2 regions of the Streptomyces tuirus genome follow, and region 2 is predicted to be linked to the other one. Evidence: riboswitches for the same ligand, from Rfam matches in the RefSeq annotation. Region 2 holds a riboswitch; the other holds the start of a gene.

Region 1 (5,934 bases), 2.2 Mb from region 2:
TGCACAGCGACGGCCTGCCCGGCCGCTGGACACCGCCCGACGACGGCGTGCTGCCGGGCTGCGACCCGGCGGTGGCGGCCGCGGTCGTGCTCCGCGACGCGGGCAGCGCGGCCCGGCCGGTACGGGACGACACCTGCGTGGCGGTCCTGACCGCCGGCGGAGTGAGCCGCCACGGCTCGGGGACGTGAGGGGCAGCGGGCCGGGCGTCGAGGGTCTGGGTCTTTGAGGGGCAGGGGCTCGAGTGGCGCGGGTCTTGTGGGGCCGGTCTTAGGGGTCGGGCCCTGAGCGACCGGGTTTTGAGGGGGCGGGCCTTGGGCGACCGGGTCTGGGCCCTCAGCGACCGGCTCTTGAGGGACCGGGCGCGTGGCAGGCACCCACCCCGACGTCCTACGTCACCGCCCCTGCGCCCCGCCGGCGTCGGACGGCGTGTTCTGAGCCGCCAGGAAACCCCGCAACCCCCTGCTCAGTGCCGCCCGTTCGGCCGGTTCCATCGCTGCCAGGGCTGTGGCCAGGGCCTGGGCGCGGCGGCCGGCGACATCGCCCAGGACGTGCTGTCCGTGTGTCGTGAGCCGCAGTTGGACCTCCCGGCGGGTGTCCGGGTGCGGGGTCCGTTCCAGCAGGCCGGCCGCCGCCAGGCGGTCGCAGAGGCGGCTGGCCGTGGGCAGGCCGATGTCCAGCCCCTCCGCCAGGGCCGTCAGATTCAGGCCGGGCGCCGCCTGCACGGTGCGCAACGCCCGCAACTGGTGCAGGGACAGGCGCAGGGACGCCTCCTGCGCGGCGATCGACCACAGCGCCGTCAGACTCTCCACGGCATCGGCGATCTGCGATGCGACGGCCTCCGGGCCGTCGCCCGGTCCCCTCGCCCGGTGGTTGCCGGGGCCGCCGAGATCGGTCACGAAACGGTCACTTCCATAAAGCTCCGGGTACTGATGAGGTCGCCCTCTTTCAAAGGCTGTACCCGATGAACCGAGGGGCAAGCAGCCCGGTTCGGAGCCCGGCCGGACCGGGGGCGGCTCAGCCGGCGCTGAGCTCCGTCAGCGCGGCGAGCGGCAGCGTGTGCTGCGTCTGGAGGACCTTCGCGCGCAGGTAGCGGACGTTGTGGGCGGTGGTGAAGACGCCCGTGGGGATCCGGTCGCGGACGGCGACACCCAGGGTCCGCAACTGGTCCGCCTTGTCGGGGTTGTTGGAGAGCAGGTCCAGTTCGCCGATGCCCAGGGCTCTGAGCATCTGGGCCGCGGCCGTGTAGTCGCGGGCGTCCTCGGGCAGCCCGAGCGCCGCGTTCGCCTCGTACGTGTCGAGCCCCTCGTCCTGGAGGGCGTACGCGTCGAGCTTGTTGTAGAGGCCGATGCCCCGGCCCTCCTGGCGGAGGTAGAGGAGCACGCCGCCGCGCTCGGCGATGCTCTCGACCGCCTCGCGCAGCTGCGGGCCGCAGTCGCAGCGGGCCGAGCCGAACACGTCCCCGGTCAGGCACTCGGAGTGCAGCCGCACCAGCGGGACCGGGCCGGGCTCGCCGAGGACCATGGCGACGTGCTCCTGGCCGTCGGCCAGGCCGTGGAAGGTGACGAGCTCGGCGTCCGCCTCGTAGCCGTCGTGGAAGCGCAGCGGGACCCGGACGCGCGAGCGCGGGGTGGCGACGACGGCTGGGGTGTCGGGCATGCGGGGCCTCCGGGTTCCGTTCCTGTTCGGCTGCGCAGCCATAGTGCTTCAGATTTGAAGCAGATCCACGATCGGAACCCTACTCGTGCTTCAAATTTGAAGCAATGAGATCCGACCTGTGTGATGCTCGTCACGAACAGGGCGACGACGACCTCCGCCGCCACGGCACGTCGTCCGCCGCCGGCCGGGCCCCGTCCTCCTGGAGACCCTGCGCGATCGCCGTGGAGATCTCCTCCAGCTGCCCCACCTGCTCCTCGCTGAGCCGGTCGAACAGGAAGCCCCGCACGGTCTCGACATGCCCGGGCGCCGCCCGCTCCAGCACGGCGAACCCCTCGTCCGTCAGCGCCGCGATGCTGCCCCGTTTGTCATGGCGGCAGGCCTCCCGCCGCAGCATCCCGTCCTTCTCCAGCCGCGTGACCGCGTACGTCAGCCGGCTGCGCGTGATCTTCAGCCGCTCGGCGAGATCGGTCATGCGCAGCCGCCGTTCCGGGGACTCCGACAGGACGGACAGGATGGAGTAGTACAGGTGCGGCATGCCGGCGTCCTGCTGGAGCTGCCGGTCGATCGCGTCCTCCAGCAGCAGCGAGGCGGCGATGTAGGCGCGCCAGGCGCGCTGCTCATCGGGGCTGAGCCAGCGAGTCGTCATGCCGCCAGTGTAGGTTTGTTTCAAACTTGAACCAAGCCCTGTCCCGTCCCGCCGTCCCGACCAACCGCGGAGCACCGATGCCTCACCCGTACGTCCTGCTGTCCGCCGCCGTCTCCCTCGACGGCTACCTGGACGACACCGGACCCGACCGGCTGCTCCTGTCCAGCCCGGCCGACTTCGACCGGGTCGACGAGGTCCGGGCCGGCGTCGACGCCATCCTGGTCGGCGCCGGCACCATCCGCGCCGACAACCCGCGGCTGCTGGTGAACGCGGAGAAGCGCCGTGCCGCCCGCACGGCGGCAGGAAAGCCCGAGTACCCCCTCAAGGTCACCGTCAGCGGCTCCGGCGATCTCGACCCGGACGCCCGCTTCTGGCACACCGGCGGCGAGAAGGTCCTCTACACCACCGACCGGGGCGCCGAGCGGGCCCGCGCCCTGGGCCTGGCCACCGACGTCGTGCCGCTCGGCGCCGGCCTCGACTGGCGGCGGCTGCTCACGCACCTGCACGACGTCCGGGGTGTGGGGCGGCTCATGGTCGAGGGCGGCGGCCTGATCCACACCCAGCTCCTCACCCAGGGCCTCGCGGACGAACTGCAGCTGGTCCTCGCCCCGCTCTTCGTGGGTGACCCCCGGGCCCCCCGTCTCTTCGGACCCGGCGGCTACCAGGGCGGCCGGCTCCGGCTGCTGGAGTCGCGGCAGATCGAGGACGTGGTCCTGATGCGCTACGAGCCGACCGCCCCGGGCGCCGGCCCCCTGCCCGTCGCCGCCGACCACCACTGGCTGGCCCTCGCCTGCGAACTGGCCGAGCGCTGCCCGCCGTCGGACACGGCGTTCAGCGTGGGCGCGGTGGTGGTCGCCGCCGATGGCACGGAACTGGCCCGCGGCCACTCCCGCGAGGCCGGCGACCCGGTGGTGCACGCCGAGGAGGCTGCCCTCGCCAAGGTCGACCCGGCCGACCCGCGCCTGCCCGGCGCGACGGTGTACAGCAGCCTGGAGCCCTGCGCCCGCCGCGCCTCGCGCCCCGCTCCCTGCGCCCGGCTGATCCTCGACGCGGGCGTACGGCGGGTGGTCACGGCCTGGCGTGAGCCGGACACCTTCGTCACGGACGCCGACGGCAGCGGCCTCCTCGCGGCCGAGGGCGTGGAGGTCGTCGTGCTCCCGGAACACGAGGAGCGGGCCAAGGCCCCGAACCGTCATCTGCCGGGCTGAGCAGGGCCCGGTCGGTGGGTGTGCGCGAGCGGTCCCGCGGATGGCGTACACTGGTGACACAACGACGCGGGGTGGAGCAGCTCGGTAGCTCGCTGGGCTCATAACCCAGAGGTCGCAGGTTCAAATCCTGTCCCCGCTACTGAAGGCCGATGGCCGGAATCCGAAAGGGTTCCGGCCATCGGTGCTTTCCGATGCCCTCCTGGTGCCTTCCTCATGCCTTCCTGATACTTGCCCGGTGGATCGCTACGGTCGGTGAGCGAACCGTCCCGTTCCGCATAACAACTGACGCACCGTCAAAACCCGTCAGTCACTTGCGGCGCGGTCAACTCGCCCGATTTGAACCGGTCGTGGCAGGTAAGTCCGCGCGAAAAAGGTTAATGATCAAGTGGAATCGCTGGAATACCCCTCGCGCCTCCATTAACGTTCGATAACGCAGCGCGGTCGTCCCAGCCGTCACAGAAGGCGGCTCCGTGCGCACGCGCCGAATCCCGAAAGGGAACCGGGGAACCATCACTTGGGGTGAATCGGGCGGATGCCACCGTGGAAGCACGGCAGGTATACGCGCGTAGGAGACCTTCCTGCTCCGAACCCGTCAGCTAACCCGGTAGGCGAGAAGGAAGGAAAGGAGTACGCCCACGTGGCGTCCAACCGGCCTGCCCCCGCGGCCCCGTACGCGCCGAAGCGCGAGAACGACACCTTCGGCTTCGGCGGTCAGCGCACCGACGAGGGCCCGTTCCAGGAGTGGAACCCCACCGAGGAGTCCATCCGTCCCGTCCGTGGCCGGCATCGCGTCACCAAGCAGCGCGGCGGAGGTCTCGCCCGCAGCTCCACCGTCCTGGGCGTCGGCGTCATAGCCGCCGTGGGTGCCGGCGGTATGGCCAGTGCCCAGACCGGCAAGCCCCCGGTGTCCATCTCCGTGCCGGACCTGCCCTCGGTGGGTTCCCTCATCTCGGACGACGACACCCCCGAAGGTTCCGCCACCCCGCTCAGCAGTCTCGGCACCGCCACTGCGGACACCGCGCAGGACGCGTCCGGCGCCCGCACCGGCGCCGGTGACGCGCTGCGTGCCCGGATCATGGCGCAGGTCGAGCACCAGCAGGAGCAGATCGAGACCAAGGCCGCCGAGGACGCCGCTGCCGCCGCCGAGAAGGCGGCCAAGGAGGCCGTCGCCAAGGCGGAGCAGGAAGCCAAGGCCAAGGCCGCCGAGGCCAAGAAGAAGGCGGAGGCGGAGGCCGAGAAGAAGGCCGAGGCCGAGCGGCTTGCCGCCCTCGCCAAGCAGTACACGCTGCCGACCTCCTCGTACACCCTCACCTCGACGTTCGGCCAGGCCGGTGCCTACTGGTCCTCCGGCTACCACACCGGCCTCGACTTCGCCGCTCCCACGGGCACGCCGATCAAGGCCGTGCACAGCGGCACCATCACCGAGGCGGGCTGGAACGGCTCCTACGGCTACAAGACCGTCCTCACCCTCGATGACGGCACCGAGATCTGGTACGCGCACCAGTCCTCCATCGGCGTCAGCGTCGGCCAGAAGGTCAGCACCGGCGACGTCATCGGCCGCGTGGGCGCCACCGGCAACGTCACCGGGGCGCACCTGCACCTCGAGGTCCACTCCGGTGGATCCTCCAGTGGCATCGACCCGGTGGCCTGGCTGCGGGGCAAGGGGCTGACTCCCTGAGCAGTGCACGTTCCCTGAGCAGTGCACGTTCCCTGAGCAGTGCACCTTTTTTGAGCAGTGCACCTTCTCTGAGGCATCGACGGCCCTGACGACGACCCTCCGACGTCAGGGCCGTCGGCTGTGTTTACGGGAGTTTTGCGTCCGTTGCGGAATGGGGCGTTCCTGCGCGGTCGTTGACACCGGGCATGACGTCTCTTCGCAAGCTCGGCACTTCCGGCCTCGAGGTCTTCCCCCTCGCCCTCGGCGGCAACGTCTTCGGCTGGACCGCCGACCAGGACCGGTCGTTCGCCGTCCTCGACGCCTACACCGCCGCCGGAGGCAACTTCGTCGACACCGCCGATGTCTACTCGGCGTGGGTCGACGGCAACCAGGGCGGTGAGTCCGAGACCATCCTCGGCACGTGGCTCGAGGCACGCGGCAACCGCTCCGACGTCGTCGTCGCCACGAAGGTCAGCCAGCACCCCGACTTCCGGGGCCTGTCCGCTGCCACCATCAAGGCCGCCGCCGACGCCTCCCTGCGGCGCCTGCGCACCGACTACATCGACCTCTACTACACGCACTTCGACCAGCCCGACGTGCCCGTCGAGGAGATCATCGGCGCGCTCGACGAACTCGTGAAGGCCGGCAAGGTGCGGCACATCGCCGCCTCCAACATCTCCGCCGAGAGGCTGCGGGCGTCCCTGGAGTTTTCCGACCGCGAGGGTCTCGCGCGGTACGTCGCCCTCCAGCCGCACTACAACCTGGTC
Region 2 (5,934 bases):
GCGGTGGTCAGATCCTGCGGGGGGTGCGGCCGCAGCCCCTCGGCGAGACACGCGTCGTAGGTGAGCAGGCCGAGCGACTCCGAGTTGCCCAGGATCGCCACCCTGGGGCCGCCCGGCAGGGGCTGGCGGGCGAGCAGCAGGCCCGCGTCGACCAGCTCGGTGATCGTGTCGACGCGGATGACCCCGGCCTGCCGCAGCAGGGCCGAGACGGTCGCGTGCGGCAGCCGGGTCGCCCGGACGGCGTGCCCCTGGGGGGCAGCGCCGTCGTGCCGTGCGCCCTGGACGACGACCAGGGGCTTGGCGGCGGCGGTGCGACGCGCGAGGCGGGCGAACTTGCGGGGGTTGCCGATGGACTCCAGGTACATGAGGACGACGTCCGTGTCGGGGTCCTCGTACCAGTACTGCAGGACATCGTTGCCGGAGACGTCGGCGCGGTTGCCGGAGGAGACGAAGGTGGAGACACCGGTGACGCCCGTGACGCCGCCGCCGCGGCGGTGCAGCCGGGACAGCAGGGCGATGCCGATGGCGCCGGACTGGGCGAACAGGCCGATGCGGCCGGGGCGCGGCATCTCGGGGGCGAGGGAGGCGTTGAGGCGTACCTCCGGGGAGGTGTTGATGATGCCGAAGGCGTTCGGGCCGATGATCCGCATGCCGTACGTGCGCGCGTGCCGCACGAGTGCGCGCTGGCGTTCGCGCCCCTCGGGGCCGCTCTCGGCGTACCCGGCGGACACCACGACCAGCCCCTGCACGCCGTGTTCACCGCACTCGGTGACGACCTCGGTGACGTGCTCGGCCGGCACGGCGACGACCGCGAGGTCCACGGGGCCGTCGATGTCCCGCACCGAGCGGTGGGCGGGCACCCCGTCGAGCTCCTTCTGCCCCTCGGGGAGGGCCTTGTTCACGGCATAGAGGCGGCCGGTGTATCCGGCGTCCCGGATGTTGCCGAGGACGCTGCGGCCCACGCCGCCCGGCGTGCGACCGGCGCCGATGACGGCGACCGAGCCGGGAGCCAGCAGCCGCTGCACCGAGCGCGCCTCGGCACGGTGTTCGCGCGCATACTGCACGGCGAGGGAGCGGTCGGTGGGTTCGAGGTCGAACTCCAGACGGACGACGCCGTCCTCGAAGCTGCGTTTCTGGGTGTAGCCGGCGTCCGTGAACACCTTGATCATCTTGGTGTTGGCCGGCAGCACCTCGGCGGCGAAGCGGCGGATGCCGCGCTCGCGGGCGACGGCGCCGATGTGTTCGAGCAGGGCGGAGGCGACCCCGCGGCCCTGGTGGGCGTCCTGCACGAGGAAGGCGACCTCGGCCTCGTCGGCGGGTGCGGACGCGGGCGTTCCGTCCGCCCCGATCCGGTCGTAGCGTACGGTGGCGATGAACTCGCCGCCGACCGTGGCCGCGAGTCCCACCCGGTCCACAAAGTCGTGGTGCGTGAAGCGGTGGACGTCCTTGGCGGACAGGCGAGGGTACGGCGCGAAGAAGCGGTAGTACTTCGACTCGTCGGAGACCTGCTCATAGAAGCTGACCAGGCGATCGGCGTCATCAACGGCGATGGGCCGGATGCGCGCGGTACCCCCGTCGCGCAGCACCACGTCGGCTTCCCAGTGGGCGGGATACTCGTGCCGGTCCGGCGAGGTCTGCATGGGCCCCAGAGTACGGCTAGCGTCCGACAGCGGGTGCGAGGCAGTCTGTGGAGGGCGTCAGTCGGGTCGAGGCCGCGATCCGACGGCACCTTGGGAGTGGAACGCGAGGACCGCTCCTGGAGGGCTTCACGTTATGGGAAACTGGTCTAGACAACCCTGAACACCGAAGGGCAGCAACACATGGCTGAGCGCCGCGTCAACGTCGGCTGGGCCGAGGGTCTCCACGCCCGCCCCGCTTCCATCTTCGTCCGAGCCGCCACGGCCGCAGGCGTCCCGGTGACGATCGCCAAGGCTGACGGCAACCCCGTCAACGCGGCCTCGATGCTGGCCGTCCTGGGCCTCGGCGCCCAGGGGGGCGAGGAGATCGTCCTCGCCTCCGACGCCGAGGGCGCGGACGCCGCCCTGGACCGGCTCGCCAAGCTGGTCTCCGAGGGTCTCGAGGAACTGCCCGAGACCGTCTGACCCGCCTGATCCACCGAGCGCCCGATCCGGCGCACAGCGAGGGGCTCGCCCGATTCACCGGGCGGGCCCTTCGCCGTTCCCGGGAGACGGTGTTGGACCTTCACCATTCCCCGGTCGACACGAGCGGGCCCTTCGCACCATTCCCGGGTCAGCGCGGGCGACCCTTCGCCATTTACGCTCGACGCGGGCAGGAATTCCGAAATCCGGGCAGCGGAAATGGACCCCCGAGAATTGACTGCTCTTTGTATACGGCCGCCGTGTTAATGCCGCGGGCTCGCCGTGTTTACGGGATGTTGCGAGTTCCTCACACGGTCGGCGCGTTCCTGGGGGGAGCCGAACCGCAGACGGTGCGCGCTCTTCGCGCGCTCGGTGTGCAGCAACGTGACCGCCCGCGCGCGCTCACCGTCCCCGCGCGCCACCGCGTCCACGATCGCGCCGTGCTCGGTCCAGGACTCCACCGGGCTGGCCGGCGCCTCCACCGCGTACATCCAGGCGATCTTGTGGCGGAGCTGGGTGAGCATCGAGGTCAGCGCGGGGCTGCCGGAGGCCTGGGCGAGCGTCTCGTGGAACCAGGTCCCGAGAGAGCGCAGGTCGTCGCTGTTGCCCCGGCGGGCCCGCTCCTGGCCCAGCCGTACCAGGCCGCGCAGGACCTTGAGATGCGCCTCGGTGCGGCGCTGGGCGGCGCGGGCCGCACCGAACGGCTCCAGCAGCATGCGCATCTCCAGCAGGTCGCCGGCCTCCTGCTCGGTGGGTTCCGCCACACACGCGCCCGCGTGCCGGCGGGTCACCACGAAACCCTCGGCCTCGAGCGTGCGCAGCGCCTCCCGGACGGGCACCCGCGAGACGCCGTAGCGGCGTGCGAGGAGTTCCTCGGTGAGCCGGCTGCCGCGTGCGTGGACACCCGCGACGATGTCGTCCCGGATGGCCGTGCACACCGAGTGCGCGGGAATACGCATGACCGACCTCCGCTTAATCCCCGTGAAACGCCGACGAGCGACGTGCGTTCCGTGACTCTATTGCAATGAGCCGGAATTTCCGACGGCAGACGAAAATCCATGGATATTTTTTGGACAGCGGGCCGCCCCAAACGCCGAAAGTCCCGGCTCGGCGAGCCAGGACTTTCGGGGGAAGCGGAGAGGTTCCGGTCAGACACCCACGCCGTGCGAGCGGAGGTAGGCGACCGGGTCGATGTCCGAGCCGTACTCGGGGCTGGTGCGGGCCTCGAAGTGCAGGTGCGGACCGGTGACGTTGCCGGTCGCGCCGGACAGGGCGATCTGCTGGCCCGGGGTGACCTGCTGGCCCACCGAGACGCCGATGGAGGACAGGTGGCCGTACTGGGTGTACGTCCCGTCGTTCATCTTGATCACGACCTGGTTGCCGTAGGAGCCGCCCCAGCCGGCCTCGACGACGGTGCCCGAGCCGACCGCGTGGACGGAGGTGCCGCTGGCGGCGTGGAAGTCGATACCGGTGTGGCTGCCCGAGGACCACAGGCCGCTGCTGGCCTTGTAGCTGGTGGACACGTAGGAGCCGGAGATCGGGGGGACGAAGGAGTTCAGGCGCTTGCGCTCGGCCTCGCGGGCGGCGCGCTCCTTGGCGGCACGGGCCTTCTCGGCCGCCTCCTTGGCCCGCTCGGCCATCTCGGCGGCCTGCGTGCGGGCGGCCTCCTCGGCCTTCTGCTTGGCGGCGGCCTCATCGGCGGCGTGCTGCTGCGCGAGGGCCTGGGCGTCGATCTGCTGGGCCGCGGTGTCGCCCATGGTCACGACCGGCGTGAGGCCGGTCTGCTCGACGCTGGGCTCGGCGGCGAAGGCGGCGGGGGCCGCCACGGTACCGATCACGCCGGTGGTGGCGAGGGCCGCGACGCCCGCCGCGCGGGCGGTGGAGCGCTGCATCCTGCTGGGACGGCGGTGCTTCCCGGTGGCCCGAGTGAACGCCATGTAGTGGCTGGTCCTTTCCTTCCCTCTCGCCTACCGGGTTAGCTGACGGGTTCGGAGCAGGAAGGTCTCCTACGGACTCCCTCGCGACTCGCGCGGGCGCCCGATTCACCCCAGGGACTGCGATGGGTCCCCGGCTCCCCTGGCTCGCGCCGTACGGGGACTCGGCGATGACTGTCCGGTGCCGCGGGTGCGGCGCACTGCCTGACGAACAGCCCGGATGACGCTAAGCGGCGCCACTTTCAATTCCCAAACGAATCCCGGCTTTTGTAGCGCATCCCACAGGGCAGACAGGCAACTCCCACCCCAATTCGGGCATAAAGGGGCCCTGGTGCCTTTGAAGACAACCAGGGCCCCTGCGCGCGTGCCGCTACTCGGCGGCGACGACGGTGACTTCGCCGATGCCGAGGGCCTCGACCGGTGCCTTGATCTGCGCCGCGTCACCGACGAGGACGGTCACCAGACGGTCCACCGGGAAGGCGCTCACGGCCGCCGCGGTGGCCTCCACGGTGCCGGTCGCGGCGAGCTGCCGGTACAGCGTGGCCTGGTAGTCGTCGGGCAGGTGCTGCTCGACCTGGTCGGCCAGTGTGCTCGCCACGGCCGCCGCCGTCTCGTACTTCAGCGGCGCCACACCCACCAGGTTCTGCACGGCGACGTCCCGCTCGGCGTCGGTCAGCCCCTCGGCGGCGAGGGTGCGCAGCACCGTCCAGAGGTCCTGGAGGGCGGGGCCGGTGTTGGGCGTGTCGACGGAACCGCTGATGGCGAGCATCGCGGCGCCCGTGCCGTCCGGGGCGGACCTGAGGACCTGGCCGAACGCCCGTACGCCGTAGGTATAGCCCTTCTCCTCGCGCAGGACGCGGTCCAGGCGGGAGGTGAGGGTGCCGCCGAGGCAGTACGTGCCGAGCACCTGTGCGGCCCACACGCGGTCGTGCCGGTCCGGCCCGGTCCGGCCGATCAGCAGCTGCGTCTGGACGGCGCCCGGGCGGTCCACGATGACGACACGGCCGGTGTCGTCGGCGGTGACCGGCGGCACGGGACGCGGCTCGGCCGAGGAGCCCGTCCAGGCACCCAGCGTGTCCCCGAGCAGGGCGTCCAGGTCGATGCCGGTGAGGTCGCCGACGACCACGACGGTGGCCGTGGCGGGGCGGACGTGCTTCTCGTAGAAGGCGCGTACGGCCGCGGAGTCGATGGCGGCGACGGTCTCCTCGCTGCCCTGCCGGGGCCGCGACATGCGCGAGTCCGCCGGGAACAGCTCCTTGGAGAGCTCCTTGGCGGCGCGGCGGGAGGGGTTGGCCAGCTCGTGCGGGATCTCGTCGAGGCGGTTGTTGACCAGCCGCTCGACCTCGCTGTCGGCGAAGGCGGGCGCCCTCAGGGCGTCGGCGACCAGGCCCAGGCCCTTGGCGAGCCGGGAGGCGGGCACCTCCAGGCTGAGCCGGACACCGGGGTGGTCGGCGTGCGCGTCGAGGGTGGCGCCGGCGCGCTCCAGCTCCGCGGCGAAATCCTCGGCGGAGTGCTTGTCGGTGCCCTCGGAGAAGGCCCGGGCCATGATCGTGGCCAGCCCGTCGAGTCCGGCCGGCTCAGCCTCCAGGGGGGCGTCCAGCAGCACCTCCACGGCGACGACCTGCTGGCCGGGGCGGTGGCAGCGCAGCACCGTCAGGCCGTTGTCGAGCGTGCCGCGCTCCGGGGCCGGGAAGGCCCACGGCCGGGCGTCGCCCGCCTGCGGCCGGGGGTGGAAGTCCATCGTGGCGAGCTCGGTCACTTGGCCGCCTCCTCGTTCTCGTCGGTGGCCGCGGCTGCGGTGTCGTCGGTGGTGCCGGCGTCCTCGGCGGTCTCGTCGGCGACGGGCTCGTAGACGAGCACCGCGCGGTTGTCGGGCCGCAGCCGGGCCTTGGCGACCTCCT

What was found. A riboswitch is a leader RNA that binds a small molecule or an ion and turns the genes downstream of it on or off. The one in region 2 is predicted to bind cyclic di-AMP.
Region 1: another riboswitch for cyclic di-AMP. It lies ahead of IGS69_RS16215 (M23 family metallopeptidase); the one in region 2 lies ahead of IGS69_RS26390 (M23 family metallopeptidase).

Annotation. Positions count from the first base shown of each region.
Region 1 covers NZ_AP023439.1:3,546,657-3,552,590, reverse strand. The annotation lists gene IGS69_RS16245 (ATP-binding SpoIIE family protein phosphatase) at 1-188, shown strand, start outside; gene IGS69_RS16240 (MarR family winged helix-turn-helix transcriptional regulator) at 393-896, opposite strand; gene IGS69_RS16235 (GTP cyclohydrolase II) at 1,015-1,656, opposite strand; gene IGS69_RS16230 (MarR family winged helix-turn-helix transcriptional regulator) at 1,787-2,302, opposite strand; gene IGS69_RS16225 (dihydrofolate reductase family protein) at 2,380-3,510, shown strand; tRNA gene IGS69_RS16220 (tRNA-Met) at 3,576-3,649, shown strand; cyclic di-AMP (ydaO/yuaA leader) riboswitch at 3,980-4,136, shown strand; gene IGS69_RS16215 (M23 family metallopeptidase) at 4,148-5,188, shown strand; gene IGS69_RS16210 (aldo/keto reductase) at 5,374-5,934, shown strand, end outside.
Region 2 covers NZ_AP023439.1:5,756,678-5,762,611, reverse strand. The annotation lists gene IGS69_RS26405 (bifunctional acetate--CoA ligase family protein/GNAT family N-acetyltransferase) at 1-1,640, opposite strand, end outside; gene IGS69_RS26400 (HPr family phosphocarrier protein) at 1,821-2,102, shown strand; gene IGS69_RS26395 (GntR family transcriptional regulator) at 2,363-3,058, opposite strand; gene IGS69_RS26390 (M23 family metallopeptidase) at 3,248-4,036, opposite strand; cyclic di-AMP (ydaO/yuaA leader) riboswitch at 4,049-4,213, opposite strand; gene IGS69_RS26385 (M16 family metallopeptidase) at 4,404-5,792, opposite strand; gene IGS69_RS26380 (M16 family metallopeptidase) at 5,789-5,934, opposite strand, start outside.